Regions from separate parts of the Glutamicibacter sp. V16R2B1 genome, predicted to be linked through region 2. Evidence: predicted binding sites of a transcription regulator. Region 2 holds the regulator's gene; the other holds the start of a gene.

Region 1 (8,188 bases), on a different contig from region 2:
CACCCAAGGCGCCTTCTTCAGGATGGTGTCCCGGTCCTTCTGGGCCAGGCAGCCGCCGACGGCGATCTGCATATTCGGGCGTTCGCGTTTCAGCGGGGCCAGGCGTCCCAGGTTGCCGTAGAGCTTGTTGTCCGCGTTTTCGCGCACGGCACAGGTGTTGAAGACGATCACGTCGGCCACGTCATCGACCTGCTCGTCGGGTTTGCGGCTCAACCCGGCATCTTCGAGCAGGCCGGAGAGCCGCTCGGAATCGTGCACGTTCATCTGACAACCGAAAGTGCGCACCTCATAGGTGCGGGGCAGGTTTTCGTCGTCAATCGGGGTCAGGGTTGCTTGCTCAGTCACCATTCAAGGTTACCGAATCTTACCGGTCTGGACATCTTAGCCTTGGCTGTTCTGAGCGCCGGCTAAGACGTCGGTAGCCGTCGGGGGCCGCGGCTGCGTATCCGCGCGTTGGCCCTAGTGTTCGCCGAAGCGGGCGTCCCATTCCTCACGCGCGACGCGGAAGGCCATGGATCCGTTGTAGCCCTTGCGCCCTAGCATCCCAACCAGTCGGCGCAGTGCCTTTGCGCGGTCTACCCCCATGGATGCCGGACGGAGTTTGGTCCGGGCCAATTCGCGGGCCCGCTCTTCCTCGTCCGCGTCATCCACTTGTTCCAGGGCCATCTGGGTGATTTCGTCATCGACTCCCTTGGACCGCAGTTCATGCTTCAGCGCCTGGCGAGCCAGCCCCCGGGTTCGGGTGCGGGCGCGGACCCAGGCGTCGGCGAACTTTTGGTCATCCACCAGGTCAACCTCGATGAAGCGTTCGATGACCTCATCGGCGATGGCCTCGGGACACTCCTTGTCCAGCAGCTTGTCCTTCAGCTGCTTCGCGGACTTGTCGCTGGCGGTCAGCTGGCGCAGCAGGATGGCGCGCGCCTTCTCCCGCCATTGGTCATCGCTGAGTTCTTCGGGTTCTTCGGTTTCCCGCTGTGCCGTGGACAGGCGCTTGGCGGAGCGCTTCTTTTTTTCGGCCTTCCGCGGCGGAGCGGGTGATTGCATGATCCGCTCCATGGAGGCACGCAGCTCCTCCACCGTGGCTGGCGACCCGTCCTCCGCACCAGCCACTTGCGCGGACGCGAGTGGACCGGACGTCGCGGTGGAAGGTGTGCCTGCGGAGGCATCCGCCGCAACAGAATCGTCGTCTACGTCCTGCTCGTCGGGGTCGGGTCTGGCCCAGTCGGGCATCTCCTGCGGGTCACCGAAGAACTCATCGGATACGCGCTCGGCGCCGTACCCGGAAGAGTTTCCGGGTACGGCGCCGCGTTTCTTGCGTGGGGGCACTGCTACTTACTCGCCTTCGACGACGCGCAGGCCTTCGGTGTCCTCGCCCTCGGCCTCTGGCATTTCCACAATGCCCAGCTTCTGCTTGATCTGCAGTTCCAGCTCGTTGGCCAGGTCCGGGTTGTCGCGCAGGAAGCGGCGGGCGTTCTCCTTGCCCTGCCCCAGCTGGTCGCCGTCATAGGTGAACCAGGCACCGGACTTCTTGACCAGCCCGTGCTCCACGCCCATGTCGATGAGGCTGCCTTCACGGGAAATACCCACACCGTAGAGGATGTCGAACTCGGCCTGCTTGAACGGCGGGGCCATCTTGTTCTTCACGATCTTCACGCGGGTACGGTTGCCGACCGGGTTGGCGCCTTCCTTCAGCGTCTCAATGCGGCGGATGTCCATGCGCACCGAGGCGTAGAACTTCAGCGCCTTACCACCGGTGGTGGTTTCCGGGCTGCCGAAGAACACACCGATCTTTTCACGCAGCTGGTTGATGAAGATGGCGGTCGTCTTCGAGGCGGAAAGGCGACCGGTGATCTTGCGCAGCGCTTGGGACATCAGGCGTGCCTGCAGACCCACGTGGCTGTCGCCCATTTCGCCTTCGATTTCAGCCCGCGGCACCAGGGCGGCCACCGAGTCGATGACGATGATGTCCAGGGCGCCGGAGCCGACCAGCATGTCCATGATTTCCAGGGCCTGCTCACCGGTGTCCGGCTGGGAGACCAGCAGGGCGTCGGTGTCCACGCCCAGCTTCTTGGCGTATTCGGGATCCAGGGCGTGCTCGGCGTCGATGAACGCCGCGATGCCGCCGGCCCGCTGCGCGCTGGCTACGGCGTGCAGGGCCACAGTGGTCTTACCCGAGGATTCCGGGCCGTAGACCTCCACCACGCGTCCGCGCGGCAGTCCGCCAATGCCCAGGGCCACGTCCAAGGCGACCGAACCGGTGGGAATGGCTTCGATGGGCGCGCGAGTGTCATCGCCCAAACGCATGACCGAGCCCTTGCCGAATTGCTTGTCAATCTGGCCGAGGACTGATTCGAGCGCCTTTTCCCGATCATTTTTTGCTGCCATGGTTCACCTTTAAGTCGTCGTGGCTACCTGGGTATGCCTATCGATATTTGTCTTACTGCTCTCCACAGTAGGACTGCGCTCCGACACTTTGGACTCGATGACGCCAAGTGTGGAGAAGTTTTGTGTTTTTCTGCGCTTGCGCGTGTGTACGAAAACAACGGTATCCGAACACGTGTTCGAAATCAAAGCTTCTGCCTTCGAACACGCCGGGAAGTTTATTCCTTGATTTCGATGTCCGGGCCCAGCCAACGGTCCGTCGGCACTTCCTGTATGCGGCAGACCGCTTCCCACACTGTTTTCGGGTCGATTCCGCGCTCCAGCGCCTGGGAGGCGTTCAGACTGCCCAGCTCGGTGAGCGCCAACGAGCCGGCCAGCACCCGGGAGTACCGGGGACCGAACTCATGCTCCATGTTTCGCCAAAAATCGCTTAATCGCACGTAGATATTCTTTCACGAAATACCGGCAGGACCCCCGCCCAAGGCGAAGGTCCTGCCGGTGTTTTAGAAGTTTGAAATGCCGGGATGTTGATTAGTTGGATGCCGAAGCCAGCGGCTTGTTGAAACGCTCCGGAAGATCGGTGGCGAATTCGCTGGACAGCTCGGAGGGGATGGTGTCCGGGATGGTGATGCCTTCAGCCAGTGCGATGCGTTCGGAAACCTCACGCAGCATCAGTGACAGTGGCACCTCCAGGGCGATGCAGATCGAGGACAGCAGTTCGCTGGAAGCCTCCTTCTGACCGCGTTCGACTTCCGAAAGGTAGCCGAGGGACACACGGGCACTATGGGAGACCTCGCGTAGAGTGCGGCCCTGACGCTGACGGACGTCGCGTAGGACATCACCGATTTCGTGACGGAGTACTACCATTTTGTGCTCCTCCTTCTCGTGCTGGACCTCAGCTGGTTGGCCCATGTCGCGCCAACGGACAACTCCATTGACTGTGACGGGTTGCTTAACCATGTGTGTTGCCTTTGCTCCTGGGTCCTAAATTCGGGTCTGAGACCCGGCCGAGATACCCTCGGCCGTTGTCTGTTTCAACGGTGCCACCGGGTCTTTTGTTCCCGGTACCCTTACCCTAATCAATACTTTGCGACGAACGCCACATCACCAGCCAATTAACGGGAACTGTTGCGATATGTGTTGCCGCTTCTAATTATTTCGAGCCAGCCTGTGAATTTTCTTGGCCGAGCATGGCAACTAGCTGTTGCAGCGCGGCCGTGGTGCTCTGCTCCCGGATCCGTTGCCGGCTGCCGACGAAGTGGTGGAGCACCGACCCGGCCTGCGTGGCGGTGGCCCAGCCGATGTAGACGGTGCCCACGGCCTTGCCGTCGTGCGCGGCCGGCCCGGCAACGCCCGTGGCCGACACCGCCACATCGGCGCCGCACGCCTGCCGGGCGCCGACGGCCATCAGCCGCGCGACCTCCGGGTCCACCGAGCCGTGGGTGGAGAGCAGCTCGGCCGGCACATCCAACAGTGAGGCCTTGACCTTGGAGGAATAGGAGACCACCCCGCCCTGCAGCACGGCCGAGGAGCCGGGCACCGAGGCGAGGGTGGCGCTGATCATGCCGGCGGTCAGCGATTCGGCCGTGGCGATCTGCCGCCCCGTGGCCCTGGCCAGCTCAACGACCCGAGTTGCTAGTTCCGTATGCATGCTCCTGCCTTCCCTCCACGTGTCCTACATGTTCTAATCCTTGGTCGGCCGGCGGCGGTGGGCCTGGCCGTATCCCTTGGCCGCCTACTGGGTCCGGCGCGCGTTTGAGCGCAGCTTCGCCGCCTTCACGACGTAGTCCAGTCCGGTCAGCACGGTCACCGCGACGGTGAGCAGCATGATGATCCAGGCGGTGGTGCCCAACCAGTCAATGGTGTGGGTGAACGGCAGCAGGTAGAGGATGATGGCCACGGTCTGCAGCACGGTCTTGACCTTCCCGCCCATGTCCGCCGCGATCACCCCGTAACGGATGACGGCGAAGCGCAGCAGGGTGATCCCCCACTCACGCACCAGGATCACGATCGTCACCCACCAGGGCAGTTCGCCGATGATGGAGAAGACCACCAGCGCGGAGCCGGTGAGCAGCTTGTCCGCGATCGGGTCGGCGATCTTGCCGAAGTTGGTGATCAGCCCGCGGCTGCGGGCCAGGTCCCCGTCCAGCTTGTCGGTGTACATGGCCACGGCGAAGATCGCCACCGCCACCCAGCGCCACACCCCCTGGGTGGAGTTGTCGGCCAGCAGCGCCCAGACGAAGAAGGGCACCATGATGATGCGCACCGTGGTGAGCACGTTGGCGATGTTCAGCGTGGGAACCGGGGCTTCACCGCTGGAGGGGTTGGTCATCAATTACCGTCCTGTCAGGTTCCAGGCGTCCTCGCCCGATTGGTCGTCACCGTCGTAGTAGTCCACCGCGGCCTCCCGGCTGTCCAGGTCCGCGGCCACCTCGTCAACCGGGCCAGCGTGGTTCACGTTGGCCTCGTCCACCAGCGCCTGCTCGGCGGCGGTGGCCTGGTGGCTGGCCGCCTCGTCTCCGCGCATGGCGGCGAGCACCGCCGGCAGGTCGTCCGGCTTGACCAGCACGTCGCGGGCCTTGGAGCCCTCCGAGGGGCCGACCACGCCGCGCGATTCCATCAGGTCCATCAGGCGTCCGGCCTTGGCGAAGCCCACGCGCAGCTTGCGCTGCAGCATCGAGGTGGAGCCGAACTGGCTGGTGACCACCAATTCGGTGGCCTGCAGCAGCAGCTCCAGGTCGTCTCCAATGTCCTCGTCGATCTTCTTCTTCTCGGCCGTGGGCACCACGTCGTCGCGGTATTCGGGCTGCAGCTGCTCCTTGACGTGCTTGACCACGCGCTGGATCTCCGACTCGGTGACCCAGGCGCCCTGCACGCGCATCGGCTTGGAGGAGCCCATGGGCAGGAACAGTGCGTCACCCTGGCCCAGCAGCTTCTCCGCGCCGGGCTGGTCCAGCACCACGCGCGAGTCGGTGACCGAAGAGGTGGCAAAGGCCATGCGGGAGGGCACGTTCGCCTTGATCAGGCCGGTGACCACGTCCACCGAGGGGCGCTGGGTGGCCAGCACCAGGTGGATGCCGGCGGCACGGGCCAGCTGGGTGATGCGCACGATCGCGTCTTCGACGTCGCGTGGGGCCACCATCATCAGGTCGGCGAGCTCGTCGACGATCACCAGCAGGTACGGGTAGGGCTTGAGCACGCGCTCGGATCCGGCCGGGACCTGCACCTTGCCCGCGCGCACCGCCTTGTTGAAGTCATCGATGTGCTTGAACCCGAAGTTCGCCAGATCGTCGTAGCGGGTGTCCATTTCCCGCACCACCCAGGCCAGCGCCTCGGCGGCCTTCTTCGGGTTGGTGATGATCGGGGTGATCAGGTGCGGCACGCCCTCATAGGCGGTGAGTTCCACGCGCTTGGGGTCAACCATCACCATGCGCACCTCATCCGGGGTGGCGCGCATCAGGATCGAAGTGATCATGGAGTTCACGAACGAGGACTTACCCGCACCGGTGGCACCGGCGACCAGCAGGTGCGGCATCTTGGCCAGGTTGGCGACCACGAAGCCGCCCTCGACGTCCTTGCCCACGCCCATCACCATCGGGTGGGCGGACTTCTTGGCGTTGTGGCTGCGCAGCACGTCGCCCAGCGCCACGATTTCCTTGTCGGTGTTCGGAATCTCGATGCCGATCGCGCTCTTGCCCGGGATTGGGGAAAGGATGCGCACATCGGAGGAGGCGACCGCGTAGGAGATATTCTTGGACAGGGCGGTGACCTTCTCCACCTTGGTGCCCGGGGAGAGTTCGATCTCGTAGCGGGTGACCGTCGGGCCGCGGGAGAACCCGGTGACCTGGGCGTCCACCTTGAACTGGGTGAGCGTGTTGGTCAGCGCCGCGACCACCGCATCGTTGGCCTCGGAGTGTTCCTTGGCCGGCGGGCCGGCAGGCAGGTAGTCGTTGGAGGGCAGCGTGTAGGTCACGTCGCCGGAGAGCTGCAGCTGTTCGGTGCGCTGCGGGATGGGACTCAGCGGCGGGGTCGGCTTGGTGCGGTCCAGCGCCACGGTGCTCATCGCATCGGTGGCCGCCTCCGGTTCGTCCTTGCCCAGGCCCACCTGGTTCATGATGGCCGCCATCTCGGCCTCGGCCTTGGTGGGGCGCTTAACTCCCGGCGGCGGGGTATCCGGGGCCGGGTGGCTGATCGCCTCGGTCGCCGGTTCGGCGTCCAGGCCGGCTTCGCCGTGCAGTTCGGGGATCTTGTCCAGGGAGACGGTGGCGGCATCGTCGATGACCGCCTTGTCGTAGGCCACGTCCCCGACGCGCTCGTGCTCCACTTCCCCGTCCACGTCGTAGACTTCGGTGGCCTTCTTGGCCTTGGGCTTGAAGAACGAGGACTTCTTCTTCTTGGGGGCCGGGGCGGGCTCGGGTTCCCCATACAGGTACGACTGGTCGTGCTCCTCAGCGTGCGGGTCCAGGTCGCTGACCTTCGGGGCCACCGCGGTGCGCGGGGCGTTCGGGTCCTGGCCGAGCAGCCGGTTGTAGCCTCCACGGATCCGCGTGGGGATCTGGGTGATGGGAGTGGCGGTGACAATCAGCAGCGACATGAACAGCAGGAAGATGAACACGGCCATGGCTCCGGGGACCGTGATCAGGGACGCCAGCGGAGGCCCGAGGATGGCTCCGCTCATCCCGCCGCTGGTCCACAGGGTCTCAAAGTCGGAGGACACCGCCGGGGCGCCGGCGGCCAGGTTCGCCACCGCGGCCCCGGATAGGGTCATCACCAGCAGGCCGATGCCGATGCGGTTGTTCGCCGCATCGTTCTGCGGGTAACGGAAGAGCCGGGCGGCGCCGATCAGCAGGATCGGGGGCAGCATGACGGCCATGAAGCCCAGCGAACCTCCGGCGACCGCGTGCACGCCGCGGCCAAACCAGCCGACATCGCGCAGTCCCCACCATTCGACGATGGCGACCAGGATCGCGATCAGGGTCAGGAACAGTCCCGTACCGTCACGGCGCACCTCATAGTCAGGGCGGACGTTGCGCCCGATCTTGCGGAACGCGCCGCCAACCACCCGGGCAATGCCCATCCAGAAACCGAGGATGGCGCGCAGCGGCAGCGCCAGCTCATTCTCTGGATTCTCGGGGGTCTTCTTCTTGGACGCGGCACTCGATCCCCGCGGTTTGCGCGTGGAGGAGGTCTTCGCGCCCTTTGATTGGGTACGTGGAGCCATATAACTAGGGTATCGCCCCAATTTGTGCGCTACCCGAATTTACACGGAACAGGCCTGTAACCCTGTGCTGGATGCTCATCACAGCGCCCCCACCGCGCACCTGCAAGACCTGCTCTTTCACGGCCAGGGCCATGACAGCTTTCACGGGCCATGGGTCTGTACCGCGTCACGTCGCGGCAGGTATTTCAGGATTCCGCAGGTGGCCACCCCCGCCACGAGCATGCTCAAGACAACAAACATCGCGGCAACCAGCAACGGCCAGGCCCCGTCGTTCACCGTCAGGGCTCCTGCGCCCCAATACAGTCCCGGCAGGACCGCCCCCAGTCCCGCGCCCATGGCCGAAAGACGGGCCTGGCGCCACCCGCTGCTTCCGGGGCGGCGTTTTTCGACGAAGCTCAGCAGCAGGGCTGCACCGAGGATCGGCGCCGCGGCAAGCAGGACCCCGAACACTCCCCCATACGCCAGGCCCACCACCACCGAGGCTACGGAGGCGGCCATCCCCTGCTCTATATTGCGGGCAGCATCAAATACGCGCCGAGAATGGCGCCCAGCAGCGCGCCGATCAGCACACCCACCACCAACTGG
Region 2 (8,188 bases):
GAATCGCTGACCGAGGGCTGCAGGCCCAGTTCGGTCAACCGGGTGACGATCCGGTCACGCTGGGTCTTGATCTGTTCGACCTCGGCCAGCAGCGCGTCCACGTTTTTCAGTGCCGCGATCGCGGTGGCCTGGGTGACCGCCGAGAGGTGGTAGGGCAGGCGCACCAACCGGATGGCGTCACTGACTTCAGGGGCCGCGGCCAGATAGCCAAGGCGTGCCCCGGCCAGCGCAAACGCCTTGGACATGGTCCGGGTGACGATCAGGCGCTGGCGGCCGGGCAGCAGGCCCAGCGCGGACTTGGTGCCGGCCAACGCGAACTCGGCGTAGGCCTCATCGACGATCACGATCGCGTTGTTCTCGCTGGCCGCCTCGTAGACGGCCTGGATGACATCCAGCCCCAGGGCGGTACCCGTGGGGTTGTTGGGTGAGCAGAGGATCACGATGTTCGGGCGGTGTTCGCGCACCTGGCTGGCCGCCGATTCGGCGCTGAGCGTGAAGTCCGCGGCACGGGTTCCGGCGATGAAGGCGGTGTCGGTGCCGCTGGCCAGCAGCGGGTACATGGAGTACGTGGGTACGAAGCTCATGACGCTGCGTCCCGGTCCACCGAAGGCCTGGAGGATTTGCTGCAGGATTTCGTTCGAGCCGTTCGCCGCCCAGATGTTCTCGGCGCGCAGTTCATGCCCCAGGTAGTCGGCGAGCAGTTCACGCAGTTCGGTGAATTCGCGGTCCGGGTAGCGGTTGAGGGTGGTGGCGGCCTTGGCCACTTCTTGTGCAATTGCCTCGACCACGGCCGGCGGCAGTGGATGGGTATTTTCGTTGACGTTCAACTGGATGGGCACGTCGATTTGCGGCGCGCCGTAGGGAGAGAGCCCGCGGAGATTCTCACGCAAGGGCAGTTGACTTAACAGTTCACTGCGGTCTTTCACACGGTAATTCTAAGCTGGGGCGGGCGCTGGCAGTGAATCAGTGACGCTCCAGGCGGTAACAATGAACCGTGGGCTACTGCTGGTCCAGGACCGGAATCTGCAGGGTTTGTCCGGCCTGCAGCACGCCGCCATGCAGCGAGTTCATTTCGCCGATGTAGCGAATGGCATCTTCCTGGTTGTAGCCTTGCGCGTATTCGCTGGCCAAGTCCCACAGGGTGTCCCCGGGAATGACGGTCACCTCCACCGTTTCAACGCCTACTGGCTCCTGGTCGGAGGCCATTACGGAGTTGGAGAACGTGGTCAGCAGGAAAGTTGCGGCCAGGGCCAGCAGGAAGACCGGAACCCCGATCAACACAACCCAGCCGCGTCGGGTCAGGCGGATTCGCATGCGTGTGGTGCTTTGATCTTTATCCAGTGCCGTAGTGGCCATGGCCGATCTCCTCTCAGGACGAGCGTGATGCGAGTTTCTAATGTTCGAACATCTCATTCGAAGATATGTTCGGATCTAGTACATCTTTTCTAACAGAGCTCGGCGACACTTGTCTAGATAGTTCGAACAAATCTTTGAAAGAGGCTTCGAAATCCACTAGGATTTCGAAGTAAATCGAGCATGAAGACATCACAACAGTCAGCACCGACAGTTTGACCGCTCGGCCATGACTCGCAATCGTTAGGGAAGGCAGAAATTACATGTCAGCATCACAACGCACTCCGCGTGCCAATGCTCGGTCGCTGACCATCCGCCAGAAGAAGATCCTGGAAACCATCCAGCGGGCCATCGGGAACAACGGCTACCCGCCCTCGATGCGTGAGATTGGCGACTCGGTCGGGTTGGCCAGCCTCTCCTCGGTAACCCACCAGTTGGGTCAGCTGGAGAAGCTCGGCTATATCCGCCGTGACCCGCGCCGTCCCCGCGCCATGGAAATTCTGCTTCCGCTGCAGCTGAACGACGAGTCTGAATCCGCTTCCAAGGAACCGGCCGCCCAGCCGGAGCCGGCCGATGAGACCAAGGTCATTGAGCTAAGCACCTCGGCGGACACCACGATGGTGCCACTGGTTGGACGCATTGCCGCCGGTGGTCCGATCCTGGCTGAGCAGAGCGTCGAGGATGTCTTCTCCCTGCCGCGTCAGCTCGTGGGCCACGGTGAGCTGTTCATGTTGCGGGTTTCGGGCGACTCCATGGTGGATGCCGCCATTTGCGACGGCGACTGGGTGGTGGTGCGCCGTCAGCAGACCGCCGACAACGGCGACATCGTTGCCGCCCTGCTGGATGAGGAAGCCACCGTCAAGACCTTCCGCCAGCGTGATGGCCACACCTGGCTGCTTCCGCAGAACTCGCGCTACGAACCGATTCTGGGCGACAGCGCCACCATCATGGGCCGAGTTGTTTCGGTGATGCGTTCGCTCTAGCCTTCCTGCCACCTTCGGCACAGTCCCGGTGTTTCGCGTTACCAAACGCGGCACACCGGGATCTTGTTTTGGCTCTGCTCGACGCTCCCACCCAAGCCGGGAATCAATTCATCCGGATAACGTCCGCTAGGGAGCGAGGCAGGTGAAGGCCGGCAGTGGCAGGCGCAGTTGTTCAAGGACCACCTTTTCGTGGGGCACCACGGGGATTGGCAGGTCATCGAGCCTGAACCAGCGAAGATCCACGGCTTTGTCCGGCTCGTGGATCTCGGGTGTGCCCTGCCAGGTGCGGCATTCGAAAAATAAGTCGACGCGGCCGGGCTGTTCCTTGACCGCAGCCGGGCGCTGCAGCACCGTCAGGGGGTGAAGATGTTCTTCGCGGACCCGTACACCCAGCTCCTCGCCGGCTTCTCGAATGGCTGCCGCTACTGCGCTTTCCCCATTCTCCAGATGCCCGGCGGCGGCAGCGCCCCAGTACCCGTCCAGGAAACCAGTGCCTCGCCGCTGTTGCAGCAACACGGCGTCGGCTTGGCGAAAGATCACGTAACTCACTGCGATGAGTCCGCTGCGTGCCGGAGGCAAGTCCTGCGGTGGAAGGCTCATGAGGTCCTTCGTTTCAGGTCGGTGCTCTGCGTGACGACCGCTGCGGCCGAGAGGATGCTCCAGCGCTGCACGGCTTCCGAGAGCTGGGCCGTCTGCTTGTCCAGGACGGTGGCGGCGGTATCGGAAACGAGCCGCGCGGCGGTTTGCCGCGCCCGCTGCGGCAGTCGGTGATCCGTAGCGGCCAGCGCCAGGTAGCGGCAGAGGATTCCGGTGAATAGGCCCCCATCCCCGCCCTGTTCCAGGCGCAGCCCCTGCTGTGGAACGGTGAGCCCACGGTCCACCGCGTCGATGAGGTCGGCGGCCTGGCGCAGGTACCGTTCGTCCCCGAGCTCCAGCCAGGCCCCAAGGATTGGGCCCTGGTTGTAGGTGTAGATCTGTCCTTCGAGCCGATGTCCGGCGTTAACCAGATAGATCCCATCCAGGTAGAGGCCCAGGGTGGGGTCGAAGAGCTTCTCGCGCATCCAGTCGACCAGCGAGGCAGCGGTTTTCCGGTCCCCGATGCGGGCGAAGTGCAGGGCCGCGGGGCCGTTGACCGGCACGTTCTTGAACGCGCGTTTGCGTGACCAGTACAGACCACCGCCAAGCACCGAATCCTGACCGCTGCGCAGTTGGCGGGTCAGCGAGTCCACCGCCGACTGGGCAAGTTTTGCCGGTTGCTGGTGCAGTTCCAGGCACAGCGCGTTCAGCCGGTGGCTGGAGAGCGCCAGCCAGGCCATGTCATCAAAGAAATAGTTCGGGAACACCCCGAAGTTGCGGATCTTGATCCCGCGCAGCAGCCGCAGCCCGCGGCGCACCTCGGCCTTGGCTGCCTCGGGTGCGCCGGCCCGCACATAGTGACACCCCATGTCCACGATCGCGTCCAGGTAGTGGGCCTGCCACCAGTAGTGCCATTCAGACCATGGGGCGTCCCCTCGGATCCGGCGCCCACGGGCTGCCGGCGCGTTAGGGGTGGGAACCGGTGCCCGCAACGCTCCGATCCAGGTGCCGGGCAGCCCCATGAGCCGGTGCCCGAAACGGTCGTTGACATCACGGGCAGCGTTGTCGGCCAGCGCGGTCCAGCTGTGGGTCATGCACTGCTCCTCTACCTGACGGGGGTCGGTGGGCAACCACCGGGTGCGGCGGTGTTCTGTGACGAGTCTACGTTTCCCGCCCAGCGCGCGCATTTGCCGCCGTACTTGGCTTGGCGTCGGCCGCGGGAGCATGCTGGAGACATGATGCGTGCAGCGGTTATCGATGTTCCCGGTCCGGCTGAATCCATTGCGGTGCGTGAGGTTCCGATTCCCAGACCGCAACCGGACGAAGTGTTGGTGCGCGCCGAGTTCTCCTGCGTGAACCATGTGGACACCTTTGTGCGTTCCGGCGCGTACGCCACCGAGCTTCCTTCCCCGTTCATCATCGGCCGGGATGTGGCCGGCACGGTCGAGGCCGTGGGTGAGTCGGTCACCGGGTTCAGCGTCGGGGACCGGGTCTGGTCAAACTCGTTGGGGTATGACAGGCGGCAGGGGTCCTTTGCCGAATTCTGCGTGGTGCCGGCCGCACGGCTTTTCACGCTCCCGCAGAACGTGGCGGATTTGCGCGGCGTGGTGGCGCTGTCCCATGCCATGACCACCGCGTGGCTGGGGCTGGGGCGCAGCGCACCGCTGGCCGCCGGGCAGTCGGTGTTCATTGGTGGGGCGGCCGGTGCCGTGGGCAGTGCAGCCGTGCAGTTTGCCTGCGCCCGGGGCGCCCGGGTGATTGCCAGCGCCGCCCCGGCGGATCATTCCTGGGTCAGGGATTTGGGGGCTGACACCGTGCTGGACTATGCCCGGCCCGACCTCATCGAAGCGGTGGCCTCCCATGTGCCCGAAGGTGCCGCGATCTGGTGGGACACGTCGGGTCACCAGCAGCTGGCCCAGCTTATCCCGGCGCTGGCCAACCGGGGCACCGTGTTGATTTCCGCGGGCCTGCAGGCCGAGGCCAGCATTCCGGTCGGTGCGCTCTACACCCGGGATGTGAGCGTGAAGGGTTTCGCCGTCTCGAACGCGAGAGCCGAGGAACTTTCTGCGGCGGCCGCCGCGCTGAATGAGTTGCTGGCCACGAGGGAGCTGAAGTACCGGGTGGATCGCGAATTGCCCTTGGAGCAGGCTGGCGAAGCCCACCGGCTGGTGGAGGCCGGTGGGCTTCATGGAAAGGTTCTGGTGCGCCTGCGCGGCTGACCCGGGCGGGGGCGGCCGGCCCCGGCTACTTGTTCGGGTTCAGCCGTTTGAGCACCCCGAGGATGACCTTCTTGTCCGGAGTGGGCCACATCGGCGGCAGCGAGCTCTTCAGGTAGCCGCCGTAGCGTGCAGTGGCCATCCGGGAATCCAGCACCGCCACCACGCCCTTGTCGTTGATCGACCGGATCAGGCGTCCGGCCCCCTGGGCCAGGCGCACCGCAGCGTGGGCGGCGGAGACCTGCATGAATCCGTTGCCGCCGTGGCGGGCGATGTCCTGGGTGCGGGCCTTGGAGATCGGGTCATCGGGGCGCGGGAACGGGATCTTGTCGATGATCACCAGCCGGCAGGCGTCCCCCGGCACGTCCACCCCCTGCCACAGGGTCATGGTGCCGAACAGGCACGCATCCCGGTCGGCGCTGAAGTCGGCGACCAGGGATTTCATGCTCGCCTCCCCCTGGCACAGGATCGGCACGTCCAGCTTCGGGCGCAGGATCGCCGCCGCCTCCTCGGCCGAGCGCTTCGAGGTGAACAGCACCAGCGCCCCTCCCCCGGAGGCCTCGATCAGATCCTCGATCTCATCCAGGGTTTCGGCGCTGAGCTGCCGCCCGGGCTTGGGCAGGTGCTTGGCCACGTACAGGATCCCCTGCTTGGGGTAGTTGAACGGACTGCCCACGTCCACGCCCTGCCAGGAGGGGGCGCCCTCCCCCATCAGGCCCAGCGCCCCGGCGACGGAGTCGAACTGGGCGCCGATGGCCAGGGTGGCGCTGGTGAGCACGACCGTGCGCCCGTCAAACAGGCCCTCGCGCAATTTGCCGGCCACCGACAGCGGCGCCACGTTCAGGGTGGCGGGGGTGGATTCATCGGCCTCCACATAGCCACGGCCCTCAACGAACTCACGCGGCCGTGACGTCCAAATCACCTCGCGGCGTTCCTCGTGCTCCAGCATCCGCAGCGAGTCATCGAGCACCGCCTGCATCTGCGAGCGGGCCGTCTGCCGGCCACCGTCCACCGGATCCCCGGCTTCGGGCTTGGTCAGGGACAGGATGACCCGGGCCTGTTCGGCGATGTCGTTCAGTGCAATCCCGCTGGCCTCGTCCAGGCCGCGTTCCAGCAGGCCAGTGGCCTGCCCGGACAGCGCCTTGTCCAGCCGGTTGGCGGCGTTGACCATTTCATCGACGTTGACCGCGCAGTGGCGCTTCATCGACCCGGCGGCGGTGAGCACGGTGCGCGGAGACAACGCGCTGGCCACCGAGGAAGTGACCCGGTCCTGCAGTTCGTGGGCCTCATCGATGATCGCCACATCGAAGTCCGGCAGCACCGAGAGCCCCTCGAACGCGGACACCGCCAGCAATGCGTGGTTGGTGATCACCACGTCGGCCTCGGCGGCCCGGGCCCGGGCCATCTCGGAGAAGCATTCATCGGCCATCGGGCACTTTTGGGAGCCCAGGCATTCCATGGCGGAAACCGAGACCTGGCGCCAGGCCTTGTCCGAGACCCCGGGCACCAGTTCGTCCCGGTCCCCGGTCTCGGTTTCCTCGGCCCACTCGCGCAGCTTCATGACCTCGGTTGCCAGCGGGGAGAAGACCTGGCCGGCGGCCGGGGCCTCGTCCATGGCGAACAGCGTGCCCTCGTCATCCGGGTACCCGCCGCCGAGCTTGTACTGGCACAGGTAGTTGGCCCGGCCCTTGAGCAGGGAGACGTCCATGGGACGCGAAAGCTTGCCCTTCAGGGCGTTAAGCAGGCGTGGGACATCGCGGCCCACAATCTGGGACTGCAGCGCCAGGGTGGCGGTGGAGACGATCACCGGCTTGGCCGAGGTCTGGGCGTAGGCCAGGGCCGGAATCAGGTACCCCATCGACTTGCCCGTACCGGTGCCGGCCTGCACCAGCAGGTGCTCGTCCTCCTCCAGGGCGCGCACCACCTGGCGCACCATTTCCTGCTGCCCGGTGCGGCTTTGGCCGCCCATGGAGGACACGGCGGTCTCCAACAGGTCCAACGCCTGCTTCTGCTTATCCATGAATGTTGTACTGCTCCAACTCCGCAGCCAGCGACTTGCGGACCTTGACGATCATGCGGGTGCCCGATTCCTGGTGCTCGCTGTCCAGGATCTCGGCTTCGGCCTGGTGCAGCTTGGCCACCAGGTCCCCGCGCTCATACGGGATGAGCACTTCAAGCTGGATGTCCGGCCGCGGGATCGAGGAGCTGATCTTGGCAAGCAGCTCGTCGATGCCCTGCCCGGTGTAGGCCGAGACCACCACCGAGTTTGATTCGCGGTTGCGCACCCGTTCGATGACGTACGGGTCGGCCACGTCGGCCTTGTTCAGCACGATGATCTCCGGGATGTGCATGGCCTCCACCTCGGTGAGCACCTTGCGCACCGCGGCGATCTGGCCTTCGGGATCCGGGTGGGAGGCATCCACCACGTGCAGGATCAGATCCGAGTCGGCGATCTCCTCCAGCGTGGAGCGGAACGCCTCCACCAGCTGGGTGGGCAGGTTGGAGACAAAACCAACCGTGTCCGCCAGTGTGTAGGTCAACCCGTCCTCGGTGGCCGCCTGGCGCACGGTGGGATCCAGGGTGGCGAACAATGCGTTCTCCACCAGCACCCCGGCGTTGGTCAGCCGGTTGAGCAGCGAGGACTTGCCGGCGTTGGTGTACCCGGCGATCGCCACGGAGGGGACCTCGTTGCGCCTGCGGTTGGCGCGCTTGGCCTCGCGGGCCGGCTTCATGCCCTTGATCTCGCGGCGCAGCTTGGCCATCCGGTCGCGAATGCGCCGGCGGTCCATTTCGATCTTGGTTTCACCAGGACCGCGCGAACCGATGCCGCCGCCGGCGGCGCCAACCCGGCCACCGGCCTGGCGGGACATCGACTCGCCCCAACCGCGCAGGCGCGGCAGCAGGTACTCCAGCTGTGCCAGTTCCACCTGGGCCTTGCCCTCGCGGGACTTGGCGTGTTGGGCGAAGATGTCCAGGATCAGTGCGGTGCGGTCAATGACCTTGACCTTAACGATGTCCTCCAGCGCACGGCGCTGGGAGGGCGCGATCTCCGCGTCCACG

Evidence for each region. The regulator LexA, encoded in region 2, represses DNA repair genes until DNA is damaged. The targets are predictions, from matches to a motif close to TCGAACANNTGTTCGA.
Region 1: the regulator LexA is predicted to act here: its motif matches at 2,550-2,565, upstream of recA (recombinase RecA).

The regions. Positions count from the first base shown of each region.
Region 1 is NZ_VATX01000003.1:3,205-11,392, forward strand. Features, by position in the region: gene miaB (tRNA (N6-isopentenyl adenosine(37)-C2)-methylthiotransferase MiaB) at 1-345, opposite strand, end outside; gene FDN03_RS00890 (regulatory protein RecX) at 460-1,326, opposite strand; gene recA (recombinase RecA) at 1,333-2,385, opposite strand; gene FDN03_RS00900 (DUF3046 domain-containing protein) at 2,601-2,822, opposite strand; gene FDN03_RS00905 (helix-turn-helix transcriptional regulator) at 2,914-3,342, opposite strand; gene FDN03_RS00910 (CinA family protein) at 3,536-4,033, opposite strand; gene pgsA (CDP-diacylglycerol--glycerol-3-phosphate 3-phosphatidyltransferase) at 4,118-4,714, opposite strand; gene FDN03_RS00920 (DNA translocase FtsK) at 4,718-7,603, opposite strand; gene FDN03_RS16685 (hypothetical protein) at 7,745-8,101, opposite strand; gene FDN03_RS16895 (hypothetical protein) at 8,110-8,188, opposite strand, start outside.
Region 2 is NZ_VATX01000006.1:1,804-9,991, reverse strand. Features, by position in the region: gene FDN03_RS03915 (histidinol-phosphate transaminase) at 1-926, opposite strand, end outside; gene FDN03_RS03910 (LysM peptidoglycan-binding domain-containing protein) at 1,000-1,356, opposite strand; gene lexA (transcriptional repressor LexA) at 1,617-2,336, shown strand; gene FDN03_RS03900 (NUDIX domain-containing protein) at 2,463-2,936, opposite strand; gene FDN03_RS03895 (glycoside hydrolase family 76 protein) at 2,933-4,006, opposite strand; gene FDN03_RS03890 (NADPH:quinone reductase) at 4,148-5,131, shown strand; gene FDN03_RS03885 (ATP-dependent DNA helicase) at 5,157-7,148, opposite strand; gene hflX (GTPase HflX) at 7,141-8,188, opposite strand, start outside.